3 regions of the Pseudovibrio sp. Ad13 genome follow, and region 1 is predicted to be linked to each of the others. Evidence: predicted binding sites of a transcription regulator. Region 1 holds the regulator's gene; each other region holds the start of a gene.
What was found. The regulator LexA, encoded in region 1, represses DNA repair genes until DNA is damaged. The targets are predictions, from matches to a motif close to TGTTCNNNNTGTGTTCNG.
Positions count from the first base shown of each region.

Region 2: uvrA (excinuclease ABC subunit UvrA) is a predicted target of LexA. The motif match lies at 832-849, and genes of this name have one in related genera.
Region 3: PsAD13_RS02050 (YifB family Mg chelatase-like AAA ATPase) is a predicted target of LexA. The motif match lies at 2,977-2,994, and genes of this name have one in related genera.

Region 1 is NZ_LMCC01000015.1:68,202-73,702, forward strand. Features, by position in the region: gene glp (gephyrin-like molybdotransferase Glp) at 1-640, shown strand, start outside; gene lexA (transcriptional repressor LexA) at 890-1,612, shown strand; gene PsAD13_RS17465 (ComEC/Rec2 family competence protein) at 1,508-4,060, opposite strand; gene gltX (glutamate--tRNA ligase) at 4,186-5,501, shown strand, end outside.
Region 2 is NZ_LMCC01000013.1:633,202-638,702, forward strand. Features, by position in the region: gene PsAD13_RS16625 (single-stranded DNA-binding protein) at 103-660, opposite strand; gene uvrA (excinuclease ABC subunit UvrA) at 1,062-3,995, shown strand; gene PsAD13_RS16640 (hypothetical protein) at 4,677-5,219, opposite strand; gene trmFO (methylenetetrahydrofolate--tRNA-(uracil(54)-C(5))-methyltransferase (FADH(2)-oxidizing) TrmFO) at 5,497-5,501, shown strand, end outside.
Region 3 is NZ_LMCC01000002.1:260,611-266,111, reverse strand. Features, by position in the region: gene PsAD13_RS02070 (penicillin-binding protein activator) at 1-117, opposite strand, end outside; gene rsmI (16S rRNA (cytidine(1402)-2'-O)-methyltransferase) at 475-1,395, shown strand; gene PsAD13_RS02060 (YraN family protein) at 1,361-1,768, shown strand; gene gshB (glutathione synthase) at 1,887-2,861, shown strand; gene PsAD13_RS02050 (YifB family Mg chelatase-like AAA ATPase) at 3,041-4,567, shown strand; gene PsAD13_RS02045 (PAS domain-containing hybrid sensor histidine kinase/response regulator) at 4,632-5,501, shown strand, end outside.

The DNA of each region.
Region 1 (5,501 bases):
AGGTCCGAATCAAATCATAGCGTCCAATCAAGTCGGCATCGCAGAATTCGTCAGAAACTGTGGCGGAACGCCAATGATGCTGGGCATTGCACCAGACCAGCCTGAGGAAATCACGGCACGCGTGAAACAGGCTATTGAAGCAAAAGCCGATGTACTGGTGACACTCGGCGGTGCCTCTGTTGGCGACCACGATCTCATTCAGGACGTACTGGGCGCTGAAGGCATGGAGCTAGGCTTCTGGCGCATCGCCATGCGCCCGGGCAAGCCCCTCATGGCCGGTGCCCTTGGCCCGATGAAAGTCCTCGGCCTTCCTGGCAATCCAGTCTCCAGCCTTGTATGCGCACTCCTCTTCCTCGGCCCGCTTCTGGACAAGATGTTAGGCCGCACGGTCTCTGTGACAAATCAAGGCGTTACCAAAGCAACTCTGGCAGATGATTTGCCTACAAATGATATGCGCCAGGACTACCTGCGCGCCAGTCTGGACACAGACGAACACGGAGATCTGATAGCAACACCGTTTGGCAAACAGGACTCTTCCATGCTTGCCTTGCTGACAAAAGCAGATGCCCTGATCATTCGTCCACCACACGCACCAGCTGCAAAGGCAGGTGAAAAAGTGGACCTGCTCAAGCTACGCTAAATCCAGACATCAGAAGTGGGCAACCCCTGCCCACTCACCCACCAGAAACCAAATCCCCCAGTTCTAGCAGGGCTTAACCTCAACAAACCCATTGCAGAACACAATGAGAACAGGTAGAGTACGTTCGTGTTTTGTCCTTCCAATCGCAGAAGTTGAAGTCTTTCAGCTTCTTGGAATTACAAAACTGCGATTGGTCAGGAATGACCGCTCACTTTCAATCAGCGCCTTAGGAGCGAACGGGGATAAAAGATGCTTACACAGAAGCAACACGAGCTTTTGATGTTCATCCATCAACGCTTGAAGGAAGCCGGTGTTCCGCCCTCCTTCGATGAGATGAAGGACGCGCTGGACCTCCGTTCCAAATCCGGCATTCACCGGCTGATCACAGCTCTGGAAGAGCGCGGCTTCATTCGCCGCTTGCCGAACAGAGCTCGTGCACTTGAAATCCTCAAACTGCCAGACTCCATTTCTCCGGGCCTGAAGCCTGCCGCTAAGGAAAAAGGCTTTGCACCTGAGGTGATTGAGGGCTCCCTGAGCAAGAAAGTAGCAACGCCGCCACCTCCACGCACCACATCACCAGACGAAGTGCCAACGCTGGAAATCCCGGTCATGGGCCGCATTGCTGCAGGCGTCCCAATCGAAGCAATCCAGACACAAAGCCATACCATCGCAATGCCTGCTGATCTGATGGGTCGCGGCGAGCATTATGCGCTGGAAGTCAAAGGCGATTCCATGATCGATGCCGGTATCTTCGATGGAGATACCGTGTTGATCAAACGTGGTGACACGGCTGATAACGGCGAGATTGTTGTGGCGCTGATTGATGAAGAAGAAGCAACCTTGAAGCGCCTGCGCAAAAAAGGCGCCTCAGTCGCGCTGGAAGCGGCCAACCCCGCCTACGAAACTCGCATCTTCGGCCCGGGCCGCGTCCACGTGCAAGGCAAGATGATTGCGCTCTTCCGCCGCTATTAAATCATTGGTTGCCTGAGGCAATTTCGGATTCCAAGGCCTGCGCTGAGCATCATATGCCCAGCGCACTTTTTTTATTCTTTCCCCGCCCTCAGCACCAACAGAAAGCCAGATGTAAGCTGAACCGCGCTCTCCGAAAACCTTCTGGTCAATAACCAGCTCAGCCCGGCAAGCCGGAGGCGCCTGAACCTGCGTGATGACGATGGTGGCAAGATGGCAGTCAGCCTCCAAAACATCAGCCACTTTGGACTGTGCCAACAGGATCGGCGCAGAGCTTATCCTCCCTCCCTCTGCAGGCTGCTGAGGGAATATCTCAATCACACAGCCGCGATCATCACAGGACCGATCTGAAGCCCTCACCTTGTGTTGCTTGAACGAACCCGCCGAAACTCCACCAGCGCGCAACAGGCTGTCAGCAGCAAACGACATACGTGAGGACGTCAGTCGAAACGCACCATCCTGCCCATAATAAGCAATGTGCTTGCCCGCATCCGCAATCATCAGATCAGGCGCCTTGCCACCGGCAAACATCAGGACACTCACCGTAAATGCCGGAAGTGAAAGCCATTTCAGGCGCAGCGGCATCACACACAGTACGACAATCGCTAGGATCACGAGCAGATACCCTGGAGCACTGGAAACCCCGAGACTGGTCAGCCCCTCACTGAGTGAGCTCACCCAGTAAGCAGCTTTCAGCACCAGCGCCAACCCAGCCTCCATCCCTTGCAGAAAGAACGCATCCGCACCAAACGGGATCGCCAACAGACTCAATAACCCAAGGGGCATAACCACAAAAGTCACCAATGGCATAGCAAGAATATTCCCCAGAACTCCATAAGGCGCAACCTGCTCAAAATGCATCGCCGCAACTGGCCCCGTGGCAGCACCTGCAATCAACGAGGTCAACGCACAAGCTAGAATCCACTTTAAGATTACACGACTAATCCTATGAAACCATGAGGTATTCCGTCTTCGCGAACTATCTCGATTACCGAGCAACCAATCCTTCCCAAGCATATAGGCTGAGAGCAAGGCGAGCACTGCAATGAAGGACATCTGAAACCCGGGAGCCAGAACCTCCTCCGGCCTCAGGCTTAAAAGCACAAGGCAAGCCAGCGCCAGACCACGCAGACTGAAGGCCCGCCGACCAAGCAGACCCGCGCATAAAATCATCGCCGCCATCAAAAAAGCCCGCTGCGTTGCCACAGAAGCTCCTGACAAACCAAGATAAACAATCGCCGCAATCAGTGCTGCCACGCTGGCATAAACGTGAATATGTCCTTTCAGCGCAAGCGACTGGCTGAGGGATAGGATCAGGCGGGCACCAAGGAAGACCAGAGAGGTCACAAGTCCCATATGCATGCCGGAGATAGCGAGCACATGAGCAAGCCCTGCATTGCGCAAGGCATCCTTGTCAGCGGTGGCAAGATAGTCTCGCTTGCCCACCAGAAGTGCAACAGCAAACGCACTTTCCGGGCTGTTATCCAACACCCGCCGGATCCGCTGTGCTATCCCACTGCGCACACGCTCTATCCCTTGCAGAAAACTTGTGCCCTCTACCTGTGCCACAACAACCGGTTTGGAAAGCGCATAGCCGACCGCACCAATCCCACTGAAAAACGCAGTTCGGGCAAAGTCATACCCACCGGGGCGCACCGCACCTCCCGGCGGCAACAACCGAGCCTTCAGCTGCATCCTGTCCCCCATCACGGGTGCCTCTTTCATCCCCTTGATGCTAATCCGGATGCGATAAGAAAGAAGAGTTACGCCCTTCTGCGAAAGTGTTGTCACATCTGCAAAAATGACGGAGTAAGCCCCTTTGCCAGAATGCTTCACTCCAGCAACCACACCCTCCACTTTGCGTGTAACCGGGCGCTCCAGCGGGTCACCGCGCGCATACTCCACGCGCAAATCAGCAAGGAAGAACCCGGCAGTAAAGAACAAAAGCGCGGTCAGCCCAACCGTTAACCGCCCGATCTTCCAACGACGAAAAGCGAATACTCCCAATAAGATAAAAGGAGTTCCGCTTAAAACACTGTAAGGCTCGGCGGGGAGTGAGAAATAAACCAGCACACCAGCTAAATGGCAAAGCGCATACCAGAGGATGCCATGCCCCTTGTTCCAATCCTGCACGAGCGCAGAGCGGGCATAAGTCATGACAGCTGACCAATCCGGCCTCAGCACGAAACCCAGCAGCTTACGTGCCCTTTGAAGCACATCACGAAGACTAAGGCGCTGTTTCTCTTCAGCAAAACGCATGCTTGCGTTGCTATGTGCGTTTTTTGCGTTGACTTGCGTTTTTGTGCGTTGCTGTGTAGTTCGCCCAGCAAGCGCCGTATCGGTCTCAAACGGCGCAGAAGAAAACTTATCCTCCTCAAGGCAAAGCTCACCTATTCTGGGAGCACAGCCACCAGATTGCGTCTTGTCTGAGGATGATTGCCCCTCGCGCACCCTTAAGTCCCTTTCTGCCACTTGGGAACTTTTCAATGCTATGGTACACAGCCCGCAGAGGTACGGCGCCCCGCCGTAATTACCCCAAACTATTCGAAGTAACTTGAAACTTTTCCGGAACACCTATGACTAAACCTGTTGTGACGCGCTTCGCGCCTTCTCCTACTGGCTACCTGCATATTGGCGGCGCCCGTACAGCCCTGTTCAACTGGCTTCTGGCAAAACACAGCGACGGTAAAATGCTGCTGCGCATTGAAGACACCGATCGCTCCCGCTCCACTGAGGAAGCCGTAGATGCGCTGCTGGACGGTCTGTCCTGGCTGGGCATGGACTGGGACGGCGAGCCGATCTCCCAGTATGGCCGCGTTGACCGCCACCGCGAAGTTGCTGAGCAGATGGTCAAGGACGGCACTGCGTACTACTGCTACTGCTCCCCGGAAGAAGTGAACGAGATGCGCGAGAAGGCCCGCGCAGAAGGTCGCCCGCCGCGCTATGACGGCACCTGGCGTGATCGTGACCCATCTGAAGCACCAGAAGGCATCGCCCCTGCCATTCGCCTGAAAGCACCGCTTGAAGGTGACACCATCGTGGAAGATCAGGTTCAGGGCACCGTCAAGTTCGCCAACAAGGATCTGGACGACCTGATCCTCGTGCGTTCTGATGGCAACCCAACCTACATGCTGGCCGTTGTGGTAGACGATCACGACATGGGCGTCACCCACATCGTTCGTGGCGATGACCACCTGACCAACGCAGCACGCCAGTCCCTGATCTACAAGGCTCTGAACTGGGATGTCCCGGTCATGGCGCACATTCCGCTGATCTACGGACCAGATGGCGCAAAGCTCTCCAAGCGCCACGGCGCAGTAGGTGCAGAAGCGTACCGGGCTATGGGCTACTTGCCATCCGCCATGCGCAACTATCTGGCACGCCTCGGCTGGTCCCATGGCGATGACGAGATCTTTTCTACCGATCAGATGATCGAGTGGTTCGGTCTGGACGCTGTCGGCAAATCCCCGTCCCGTTTCGACTTCAAGAAGCTGGAAAACCTGAACGCTCACTACATGCGCTCAGAAAGCGATGAGGAGCTGCTCGGTCACTTCCTCACCTATCTGATGGACGTGGAAGGCGGCGCAGACGTCATGGCGTGGATTGCAGGCGATGGAAACCAGGACAAACTGGTTGAAGCTCTGCCTGGCCTGAAAGAGCGTGCAAAGACCCTTGTCGAACTGCAGGAATCTGCTCGTTACCTCTGGGTTCAGCGTCCGCTGGATCTGGATGCAAAGGCTGAAAAGATCCTCTCTGACGAGGCACGTGCTGTTCTTGGCAAGGTTCTGGTTGCTCTGGAAGCACTGGACGAGTGGACCGTGGAGAGCACCGAGACTGCCGTTAAGGCAGTTGCTGAAGCAGAAGAGCTGAAACTCGGCAAAGTTGCTCAGCC
Region 2 (5,501 bases), on a different contig from region 1:
CTTACCCGCATCACCCTCTGATCAGGACCTCACGCCGGAACACAAAAAAGCCCGGTAGTGAACCTGCGCTCACTCCGGGCCATCTTGAATTACATGCTTGGCTTAGAACGGAATTTCGTCGTCCATTCCACCGCCGAAGCCGCCAGATGGTGCTTGGCCACCACCGCCGCCACCGCCGAAGCCGCCGCCCTGATTGCTGGAGCCACCACCACCAAAGCCACCGCCCTGGTCGTATCCGCCGCCACCGCCGCCGCTGCCGCCGAAGCCTCCGGACTGGCCACCCTGGCCGCCTGCACCACCGCCTTCGCCGCGACCATCAAGCATAGTCAGCGTAGAGTTGAAGCCCTGCAGAACAATCTCGGTGGAGTATTTATCCTGGCCGCTCTGGTCCTGCCATTTGCGAGTTTGCAACTGACCTTCGATGTAAACCTTGGAGCCTTTGCGCAGGAATTGCTCGGCAACCTTTGCAAGACCTTCATTAAACACAACAACACGGTGCCATTCGGTCCGCTCACGGCGCTCGCCGCTGTTACGGTCACGCCAGCTCTCCGAAGTAGCGATACGCAAGTTGACGATCGGACGACCGTCCTGCGTACGGCGAATTTCCGGATCTGCGCCCAAATTTCCAACCAAAATGACTTTATTGACGCTACCGGCCATTGAATTACTCCTAAGTCTGAACCCACCCAAAGTTTAAGCGAGTTAAGTTGGCAAGTAACCTATGCTCCGCGCTCTACAATTCAAACAGACTTTCTCAAACCCGCGGTGGTTGTCCACATTTCCTAGGCTTTCAGTCGGAATATCAGGCGCCCGCAAGCAAGGCTCTCTGCTCGTTCTATTTTTGTTCCGATACAATGCCTTGCAAAACTGCCAAGTTCAACTCTCAATTTTTCTAAAAGACAAATTTACGAGAGCAAACTCAAAAAGGCTTGCTCCTTAAAATTGTTCCGTTTATGTTCCACCTGATTTCCAGCGCTCATTCTCCTGCATTTTGAGGATCGCGCCCAGACCTGTTTTGCTTTTTATATGCGAACTCGGTATCCGTGATAAAGGACAGTTCCATGGCGAAGTCGCCAACACATGACACACAAAATACTCCCGCGCGCGCAGACCTTATGAAGCAGATCACTGTACGTGGCGCTCGCGAACATAACTTGAAGAATGTGGACCTGGATCTTCCACGAGACAGCCTGATCGTCATGACAGGCCTGTCCGGCTCAGGCAAATCCTCTCTTGCCTTCGATACGATTTACGCTGAAGGGCAGCGCCGCTACGTTGAAAGCCTGAGCGCTTACGCCCGCCAGTTCCTTGAAATGATGCAGAAACCGGACGTAGATCAGATCGACGGCCTGTCACCTGCAATCTCCATTGAACAGAAAACAACCTCCAAAAACCCACGTTCCACAGTCGGCACAGTCACAGAAATCTATGACTACATGCGCCTTCTGTTCGCGCGCGTAGGCATTCCATACTCTCCGGCAACGGGCCTTCCAATTGAAAGTCAGACCGTCTCCCAAATGGTAGACCGTATTCTGACATTAGAAGAAGGAACCCGCCTTTACCTGCTGGCACCAATCGTGCGTGGCCGCAAAGGTGAGTATAGAAAAGAACTCGCTGAGCTCATGAAAAAGGGCTTCCAGCGCGTAAAAGTTGACGGCGAGTATTATGAAATCGCCGATGCGCCCGCTCTGGATAAGAAGTTCAAACACGATATTGATGTCGTTGTTGACCGTATCGTTGTGCGCGAAGATATGGCTGGCCGCCTGGCAGATTCTCTGGAAACCGCACTAGAGCTGGCTGAAGGCCTCGCTACTGTTGAGTTTGCAGATCAGCAGGATGAAAAAGGCAAAGCAAAGCAGCTCATTTTCTCTGAAAAGTTCGCTTGCCCGGTCTCCGGCTTCACCATCCCGGAGATTGAACCGCGTCTGTTCTCGTTCAACAACCCGTTTGGCGCATGCCCGACTTGCGATGGTCTCGGCACAAAACTGGCGTTTGAAGCCGAACTCGTTGTACCGGACCAAACCCTGTCCCTTCGAGGCGGCGCGATCCTGCCATGGTCAAAAACCGGCTCAACCTCTCCTTATTACACGCAAACACTGGAAGCATTGGCCAAGCATCATAAGCAGCCAATGACCAAAGCCTGGAAAGACCTTCCGGAAGACTTCCGCAATGCGGTGCTATTCGGAACCGGCAACACAAAAGTGCAGTTTGTTTATGATGACGGCACCCGCTCTTACAAAACCGAAAAGCCATTCGAAGGCGTTGTCGGCAACATCGAGCGGCGCTGGCGTGAAACAGATTCTCAGATGGTGCGCGATGAGCTCTCACGCTACCAATCCGACCATGCTTGCGATGCTTGTAAAGGCTACCGCCTCAAGCCTGAGGCTCTTTGCGTCAAAATAGCAGATCGCCATATAGGCGAGATCACAGCCCTTTCCATCAAAACCGCACATGACTGGTTCTCCAGCATTGATGAAAAGCTCTCCGATAAACAAAACGAAATCGCATATCGCATCCTCAAGGAAATCCGTGAGCGCTTGAAGTTCCTCAACGATGTTGGTCTGGAATACCTTTCCATGGACCGCTCTTCCGGAACCTTGTCTGGTGGTGAGAGCCAACGTATTCGCCTGGCCTCCCAGATCGGTTCCGGCCTGACCGGTGTGCTTTACGTTCTGGATGAACCATCAATCGGCCTGCATCAGCGCGACAATGCCCGCCTTCTGGAAACCCTGAAACACCTGCGCAACCTGGGCAACACAGTCATTGTGGTAGAACACGACGAAGATGCCGTCCTCACCGCGGATTACGTGGTAGATGTGGGTCCGGGCGCAGGCATCCACGGCGGACAGGTTGTTGCCAAAGGCACTCCAGATGAAGTGATGGCCAATCCGGCCTCCCTCACCGGCAAGTATCTTTCCGGCAAAATGAGCATTCCGCAACCAGATGAGCCGCGCAAGATTGACAAGAACCGTCAGATCAAGGTGTTCGGCGCACGCGGCAACAACCTCAAAGACGTGAATGCAACCATCCCGCTTGGCACATTTACCTGCGTAACCGGCGTATCTGGTGGCGGCAAATCCACATTCCTGATCGATACTGTCTACAAGGCAACCGCTCGTCGCCTCAATGGCGCACGCGACAACCCTGCTCCGCATGACCGGATTGAAGGCCTGGAGCGTCTGGACAAAGTCATCGACATTGATCAGTCCCCTATTGGCAGAACGCCGCGTTCCAACCCGGCAACCTACACAGGCGCCTTCACTCCAATCCGGGAGTGGTTTGCAGGCATGCCGGAAGCGAAAACGCGCGGCTACGCGCCAGGCCGCTTCTCCTTCAACGTAAAAGGCGGACGCTGCGAAGCCTGTCAGGGTGACGGTGTTATCAAGATCGAGATGCACTTCCTACCTGATGTGTATGTCACCTGTGATGTTTGTAAGGGCAAGCGCTACAATCGCGAGACACTGGAAGTTCAGTTCAAGGGCAAATCCATTGCAGATGTACTGGACATGACCGTTGAAGAAGCAGCAAGCTTCTTCTCTGCCGTGCCATCCATCCGCGACAAAATGGAAACCCTCGCCCGTGTGGGCCTCGGCTACATCAAGGTCGGCCAGCAGGCGACCACATTGTCCGGCGGTGAAGCACAACGTGTGAAACTGGCAAAGGAACTTTCCAAACGCTCAACTGGCCGTACGCTCTATATTCTGGACGAACCAACAACCGGTCTCCATTTCCACGATGTCGCCAAGCTGCTCGATGTCCTTCATGAGCTGGTCGATCAGGGCAACACAGTCCTCGTGATCGAACACAATCTGGAAGTGATCAGAACCGCAGACTGGATCCTTGACCTTGGCCCTGAAGGCGGGGACGGCGGCGGAACCATCGTCGCAACCGGCCGCCCAGAGGATGTGGCAGAGGTACCAGAGAGCTATACGGGACACTTCCTCAAGGAATTGTTTGAAAGGCGAAGCGCCAACAAGCTGGACGCCGCAGAATAAAAACCAAATGACCGGGCTCTGTCCCGGTCATTTTTTTGCAAAGACCACCACCCCAACAGTCTCTTTCCGCGAAAACAACACAAAATACCAACTGGCGCCGAGCCTCTGCAAACCCCACCCAAAGCCGGCGACACATTGAGATATGATTAAGTTTTCAGCACCAACTGCCTAAAAACAGCACTCCCAGCCCTTCAGGTATGCAGATTTGTGCCGCAAATCACAAAATTACCGCACTGCACAATCGTTAATTTTAGCATTTATGTCGTTTTGAAGAATGGTAGCGCCATCATTTGCCATAATGCCATGCATTTTTTGCATATCGGACATGCGAAATGATGTGATGCACAATTGGAAAGTCTTTTGTATAAACCAACTCAAGGCCGCTGAGGAACTCCTCCCAATTAAACCTCGGCAGCCTAACATACAATCCTCAGGCAGCACCTCCTCCCAAGCTGCTTGATGGTTCTAAACAGAGATTTCCTCCCAGTTCTCTGTTTACTAGCTTCGCCCGTCGTTCCTCCCATCGACGGGCGTTAGCTGTTTTAAGGGCCTATTTTCCTCAAAACTGCCTATCGTCCTCAGTAAAGCAATCACACAAAAGAAAAGCGCACCAGCCTCGCTGATACGCTCTCCAAATCATCACTGCTTTACGCACATCACTGCGCAACTCTCATCACCAGATCACCTGCCTGATGGGTTTTCCAAATCAGCGCTGGTCATATTCAGCCACTTAGTCATATGCAGAATATCCGGCGGCTTGCCATTACTCAGGCGCCAGCTGTCTACCACCCATGGAATTTCAGTCGTTGTATCCACCACAACAGCTGAAGCATGCGGATACTTACCATCAAGGAAGAAACCACGAGAGGCAGGCCGCGCCGCACGGTGGTATTTGAGCCAACCCTGAGAACCCGCATAAACCAGCAGGCTTGTCGTGTTGGTCGCCTCGTCAATGCAATCCATCTGCCCTTTAACGTTGCCATTACCCATATCCAGCCCACCAATATCATTGGATGACCCAACCACAGGCCCAACACGATTTTCTTGCCACTGCACCGCTTTGGAAATTGCAGCGCGTTCTGCCTCAGGGCTTCGATGCCCTCGCTTCAAAATCGTGCGTAATCGCTGTTTGTCTTTCTGGCTAAACGTCACAGCCGTGCGATATTCGCAGCCGAAACCATGACAGATGTACAGTGTGTCACCTTTGTTTTCGATGCCACCCATCTGAGTATACCAGGTACTTGGCTTTCTATTAATTTGACTCATGCACGCAGTTAGCCCAATTGCGCCAACTGCAATCACGAAGGCCTGAGAAATTTTCTTCAGTTTCTTATTTGAAAAATACATGTGTTTTTGTGAATCACTTTGCACAACCATGGAAGATTGATGGCCTAAATGATTGAACTGAGCAAGTTCAGAGGCTAAGCAATTCGCAAGCAATAAACACTTAGGCTTCATCAGACGCTTTGGCGCAACAGAAGCCCAGTCGATTGGATAGGAAATGAC
Region 3 (5,501 bases), on a different contig from region 1:
CGATGAGAAGTTAGGTGAATTAACACAGCCAGCCAACAAGAAGGAGACGCCAAGTGCAGCCCCTGTCACAAGTTTGCGGAAGCTCATTCCACGCAGTGTGGCTGATCCTAAGCTCATGGATGCCCCATCTATTCCGAAGGCCGTTCGATCAATCCCCCGTTTTGCAAGGGATGAAATCCGGCAATTTACATTTAGAACTCGTCGCGATTGCTCACGCGCCATGCTCTAATCGATTATTTTACGCATACTCTTATCCGAAAACCGGACCCCACTTCTCGGAGATACGCCTTAGTTTGGTTTATTTCTACAGATCCAACGCAGTTAATACAGCCTCAACCCAAGGAAATCCGCGATTTTTTTAAGGATTCTGTCAAAAACTCCCCGTTGTAATTAGTCATTTTGCGGTTTGTTGGTTAGATGTGCACTCTCTACTGTGCAAAACTTGCTCCATTCTGGAGCTTTCACGAGGCGACCATGGATCATTCCGAAGCTGCATCTGAGCGGAAATACTACATTAGCGAGCATTCGCTAACGGCTAAACGGATTGAACCGGGACTGCACATCGTTTCAACCCCAATCGGCAATCTGCAGGACATCACAATCCGTGCGCTGGAAACTTTGGCGGCTTGCGATCTTATTGCCTGCGAAGATACTCGTGTGACGGGTGTTTTGTTACAGCGTTATGGCATTCGCACGCAGATGATGACCTATCATGAGCACAATGCCCACAGGCAACTTCCCAAAATTTTAGAGGCATTGGGCGCAGGTCGAGCCGTTGCACTGGTCTCAGATGCAGGTACGCCGCTCATTTCTGATCCCGGTTTTCGACTTGTAGGTGATGTGGTGGAGCATGGGCACAAGGTTGTGCCAATTCCAGGTGCTTCAGCCATGTTGAGTGGTCTGGTAGGTGCAGGTTTGCCTTCTGATACCATTTTGTTTGCTGGCTTTTTGCCCAATAAGACCCATGGCAGAAAGAAACGCCTTGAAGAATTGAAAGATATTCCGGCGACACTGGTGTTTTATGAGAGCCCTCACAGAGTTGGGGCTTCTCTTGTCGATATGACTGAAGTTCTTGGAAAGCGTAAAGCAGCTGTTGCCCGCGAGCTGACCAAGCGGTTTGAGACTTTCCAGCGTGGCTCTCTTGCAGAACTGAGTGATTTCTATTCGGGGGATCGCCCCAAGGGAGAAATTGTTATTCTTGTCTCACCACCTGAAGAGCAGGAACTGACCGAGGTTGATGCAGACGCGCTGTTGCATGAGGCATTGAAAGAAATGCCAGTGAGCGCAGCAGCCAAAAAAGTCTCCAAAGCGACCGGGTTGGATCGAAAGACGATTTATACCCGTGCGATGGAGCTTAAAAATGCAGGAACGGCAGAAGAGCCCGAGAGCGACTAAAAGCAGCCTTCTGAAGAAGCAGGCGGCTTACCGAAAAGGCCTGCAGGCGGAGTTGAAAGCAGAGATGCTGCTTCGCCAGGCTGGCTGGCAGATTCTTGAAAGACGCTACAAAACCAAGCAGGGCGAGATCGATTTGATCGCCGAACAAGACCAAACGATTGTGTTTGTGGAGGTGAAAGCCAGACGGGGTGTGGATGATGGCTTATATGCAATCACGCAACGCTCTCAACGAAGGATTGCAAATGCCGCCCGAGAATGGGTTTCACACCACAACGATGTGGTTGGAAAAACCTTGCGATTTGATGCGGTTATTCTTCCCAAACACGGAGAAGCCCAGCACTTCCCTAATCTTTTTGAAGCTGAAATTTTTTAGGAAACAAATATTTTATCGCAAAAATGTAGACAAATTGCTTTCTGACCCACATATCTGCAGCTAACATCCATTTTTATTTACATGGATTTCTATCCCAGCCTTATTTCAGGAGTGCCTCATGTCCCAAGCAGCTTCTTCTGGTGCCAAGCGGCCGCTTAAAGTTGCCGTACAGATGGACCATATCTCTACCATCAACATTGCGGGCGACAGTGCTTTTGCTCTGATGCTAGAAGCGCAGGATCGTGGTTATGAACTGTATCACTACACACCAGAGCGTCTGGCGCTGTGGGGTGAAAAGGTTATGTGCCGCGTTGAGCCGGTAACCGTGCGCGACGAAGCAGGCAATCACTTCAGTTTTGGTGAGCCTCAGCGCGTTGACATGTCTGAGATGGACGTCGTTCTGATGCGACAGGATCCTCCATTTGATCTGGCTTACATCGCTGCGACCCACATTCTCGAAAAGCTTTCCGAGACGACGCTCGTTCTGAACAATCCAGTCTCTGTGCGTAATGCACCAGAGAAACTGTTTGTGACCCAGTTTGCGGACCTGATGCCGCCAACGCTGATCACTCACGATCGCGAGGAGGTTGATGAGTTCCGCAACATCCATAGCGACATCGTGATGAAACCGCTGTTTGGACATGGTGGAGCTGCTGTTTTCCGCGTGACCAAGGATGACCTGAACTATGGGTCTCTTTACGACTTCTTCTCCGTCACATTCCGCGAGCCTTGGGTGATTCAGAAGTTTCTGCCGAATGTGAAGCACGGTGATAAGCGCATTCTCCTGGTTGATGGTGAGTTTGCTGGTGCAGTGAACCGTGTGCCTGCAGAAGGTGACTTACGCTCCAACATGGTGCGTGGCGGATCTCCAAAAGACAGTGACCTGACCGAGCGCGAAAGAGAGATTTGCGCACGCCTTGGGCCGACACTGAAAGAGCAGGGGCTCATTCTCGTTGGAATCGATGTGATTGACGGAAACCTCACTGAAATCAACGTGACTGCCCCAACTGGCATTCGAGCGATCCAGAAGCTGGGCGGGCCAGATGTGGCCGGCATGGTCTGGGATGTGCTTGAGAAAAAGCTGGAAGCCTAAAAAGTAGCAAAAGCCCTGTTCTTCAGCAGGGCTTTTCTTTTTCATCATGAACTCCGAGAATTCAGGTAGAGCTTCTTATGGGAGCTTTCGTATTTCTGAGTATTCAAGGCTTGTGTGTTTCTCATTCGTTCCTGCTTAATTACTACAATGATGATTAATTGTGGCCGCAGGAGTGTCAGGTGTTTGCTCGCATCTCTACCGTTTCCTTTCAGGGTGTCGACGCTGCAAATGTTGACGTGCAGGTCCAGATTAGCCCCGGATCCGTCTATTTCACTCTTGTTGGTCTGCCCGACAAGGCAATTGCAGAGAGCAAAGAGCGGGTTCGTTCAGCTCTCATTGCCTCGGGCCTGGCGCTACCAGCCAAACGCGTGACGGTTAATCTTGCGCCGGCTGACCTGCCAAAGGAAGGATCTCATTATGACCTTCCTATTGCACTTGGCCTCTTGGTGGCGATGGGGGCACTGCCTGCGGAAGCTGTCGAAGGTTTCCTCGTTCTAGGTGAGCTCTCACTGGATGGCAGCATTTCACACGTAAACGGAGCCCTCCCAGCTGCAATCGCTGCTGTTGCAAACGGGAAAGGTTTGATCTGTCCGGAAAGTTGCGGCTCTGAAGCGGCATGGGCGGATGAGAACCTGAAGATTATGGCTGCAGGATCACTGGTTCAGCTCTACCGCGCATTGAAAGGTGATATTACTCTTTCTGCCCCAGAACCGCGTAGCTCTCCACAAGCTGCCAGTTCACTGGATCTTGCCGATATTCGAGGTCAGGAAACAGCGAAGCGGGCACTAGAGATTGCTGCGGCAGGCTCTCATAACCTGATGATGGTTGGTCCTCCAGGTTCTGGAAAGACTTTACTCGCAAGCAGGTTACCCGCTCTTTTGCCACCACTTTCAGCTCGCGAACTTCTGGAAGTATCCATGATCGCTTCCATATCAGGAGAGTTGGAAGATGGCGCATTGAGCAATCAACGTCCCTTCCGAGCACCACATCACTCCGCATCCATGGCCTCATTGGTTGGCGGTGGCATAAAAGCCAGACCCGGTGAAGTGTCCATGGCTCACAATGGTGTGCTTTTTTTGGATGAGCTGCCAGAGTTCGATAGCTCCGTTCTGGACAGCTTGAGGCAGCCTATTGAGAACGGTGTGGCGACGATTGTTCGCGCCAATTATCGGGTGAGCTATCCATCCATAGTGCAAGTGGTTGCTGCGATGAACCCTTGTCGTTGCGGATATGCAGGAGAACCGGGACATACTTGCAGGCGAGGTGATAAATGCGCCAGTTCTTACCAGTCGCGAGTGTCCGGGCCTTTCGTGGACCGGATGGATTTGCAACTTCATGTTCCCGCGGTTTCTGCAAGAGACCTGATCAGCCCGCGCACTTCTGAGAGTTCGCAGGTGGTTGCTCAACGTGTTGCGCGTGCTCGTGCAATACAGCAAGCTCGCTATGCCTCTCTTGGGTTAGATATCACTGTCAACGCACATGCCAGTGCACGGACCATCGAGCAGATTGTTGCATTGGATCAAGGCAGTAAAGAGTTGATTGAACAGGCCTCCATACAATTTGGTCTTTCTGCACGTGGATACCATCGTGTTTTGAAACTATCACGGACAATCGCAGATATGGACGGGTCAGAGTCCGTTCAGCGCATTCACCTGGCCGAGGCCCTGAGCTTCAAACGCTCTTCAGCCTATTTGGCAGCAGCATAATCTGTTATATCCTACCAATTTAATTTTACTGATTTACCGAAATAGTTCGGGTGGAGCAAAAGCTGTGTTGAAACGGAGACTGAAAACTGAGGAGAGCACCCATGTTGTTACTCAGGCGCGCGTGTCTCTGATTAAGCAAAGCGAAATCACCGAGAAATCCTCCTTTGTTCTAAAGGGCCTCTCCATTTTCGTGGGCGTTATATGCTTGCTGATTGCGTTGTTGCTGACCGATTGGCAGTCCTTGCAAGGTTTCTATGTTGTGTTGCTTGCTTTTGGGGCTGGCGCTGTCTTGTTTCGTCGGTTTCCAGCAAGTGATGTTATCGCCCAAAGTTGGAAGACAGCTCAAATCCAGAGTGAGGTGGAGCAACTTGAAGACCCATCTGAATTAGCTAGCGATACTGACTGGCAATTACGTGAAGCGGATGATCGGCATCGTTCCATTCTGGATGCGCTGGGCGCTATCGTGATCCGTTGTGATAGCAATGGGGTGGTGCTGTCAGTCAATGATGCAGGTAAACGCAATTTTCCAGCTGGGTTTGGAGTTGAGATCGGAGGAGCTATTCATCTGCCTTATGCCGATGACTTTACTCCTGATCTTGAGGAAGGGGCTGCTGGGACTACCGAAGACGTTGCTTTGCGCACAAAACATGGCACCCGCTGGTATTCACACCTGCGCCTGAGCATTCGTGATGGCAGCGGTGGAGCTCCTATCATTCAGTGGATCCTGACGGATGTCACAGATAGGCGACAAGCAGAGCAAAAACTGCGGGAAGATCGCGATCATGCTGCAAATGCCAGCGAGGCAAAATCTCGCTTCCTCGCGATGGTCAGTCACGAAATTCGTACGCCCTTAAACGGTGTCTTGGGCATGGCAGATTTGTTGCATGACACGACAACCACTGCAGAGCAGCAAAATTACATTAATGCGATCAAA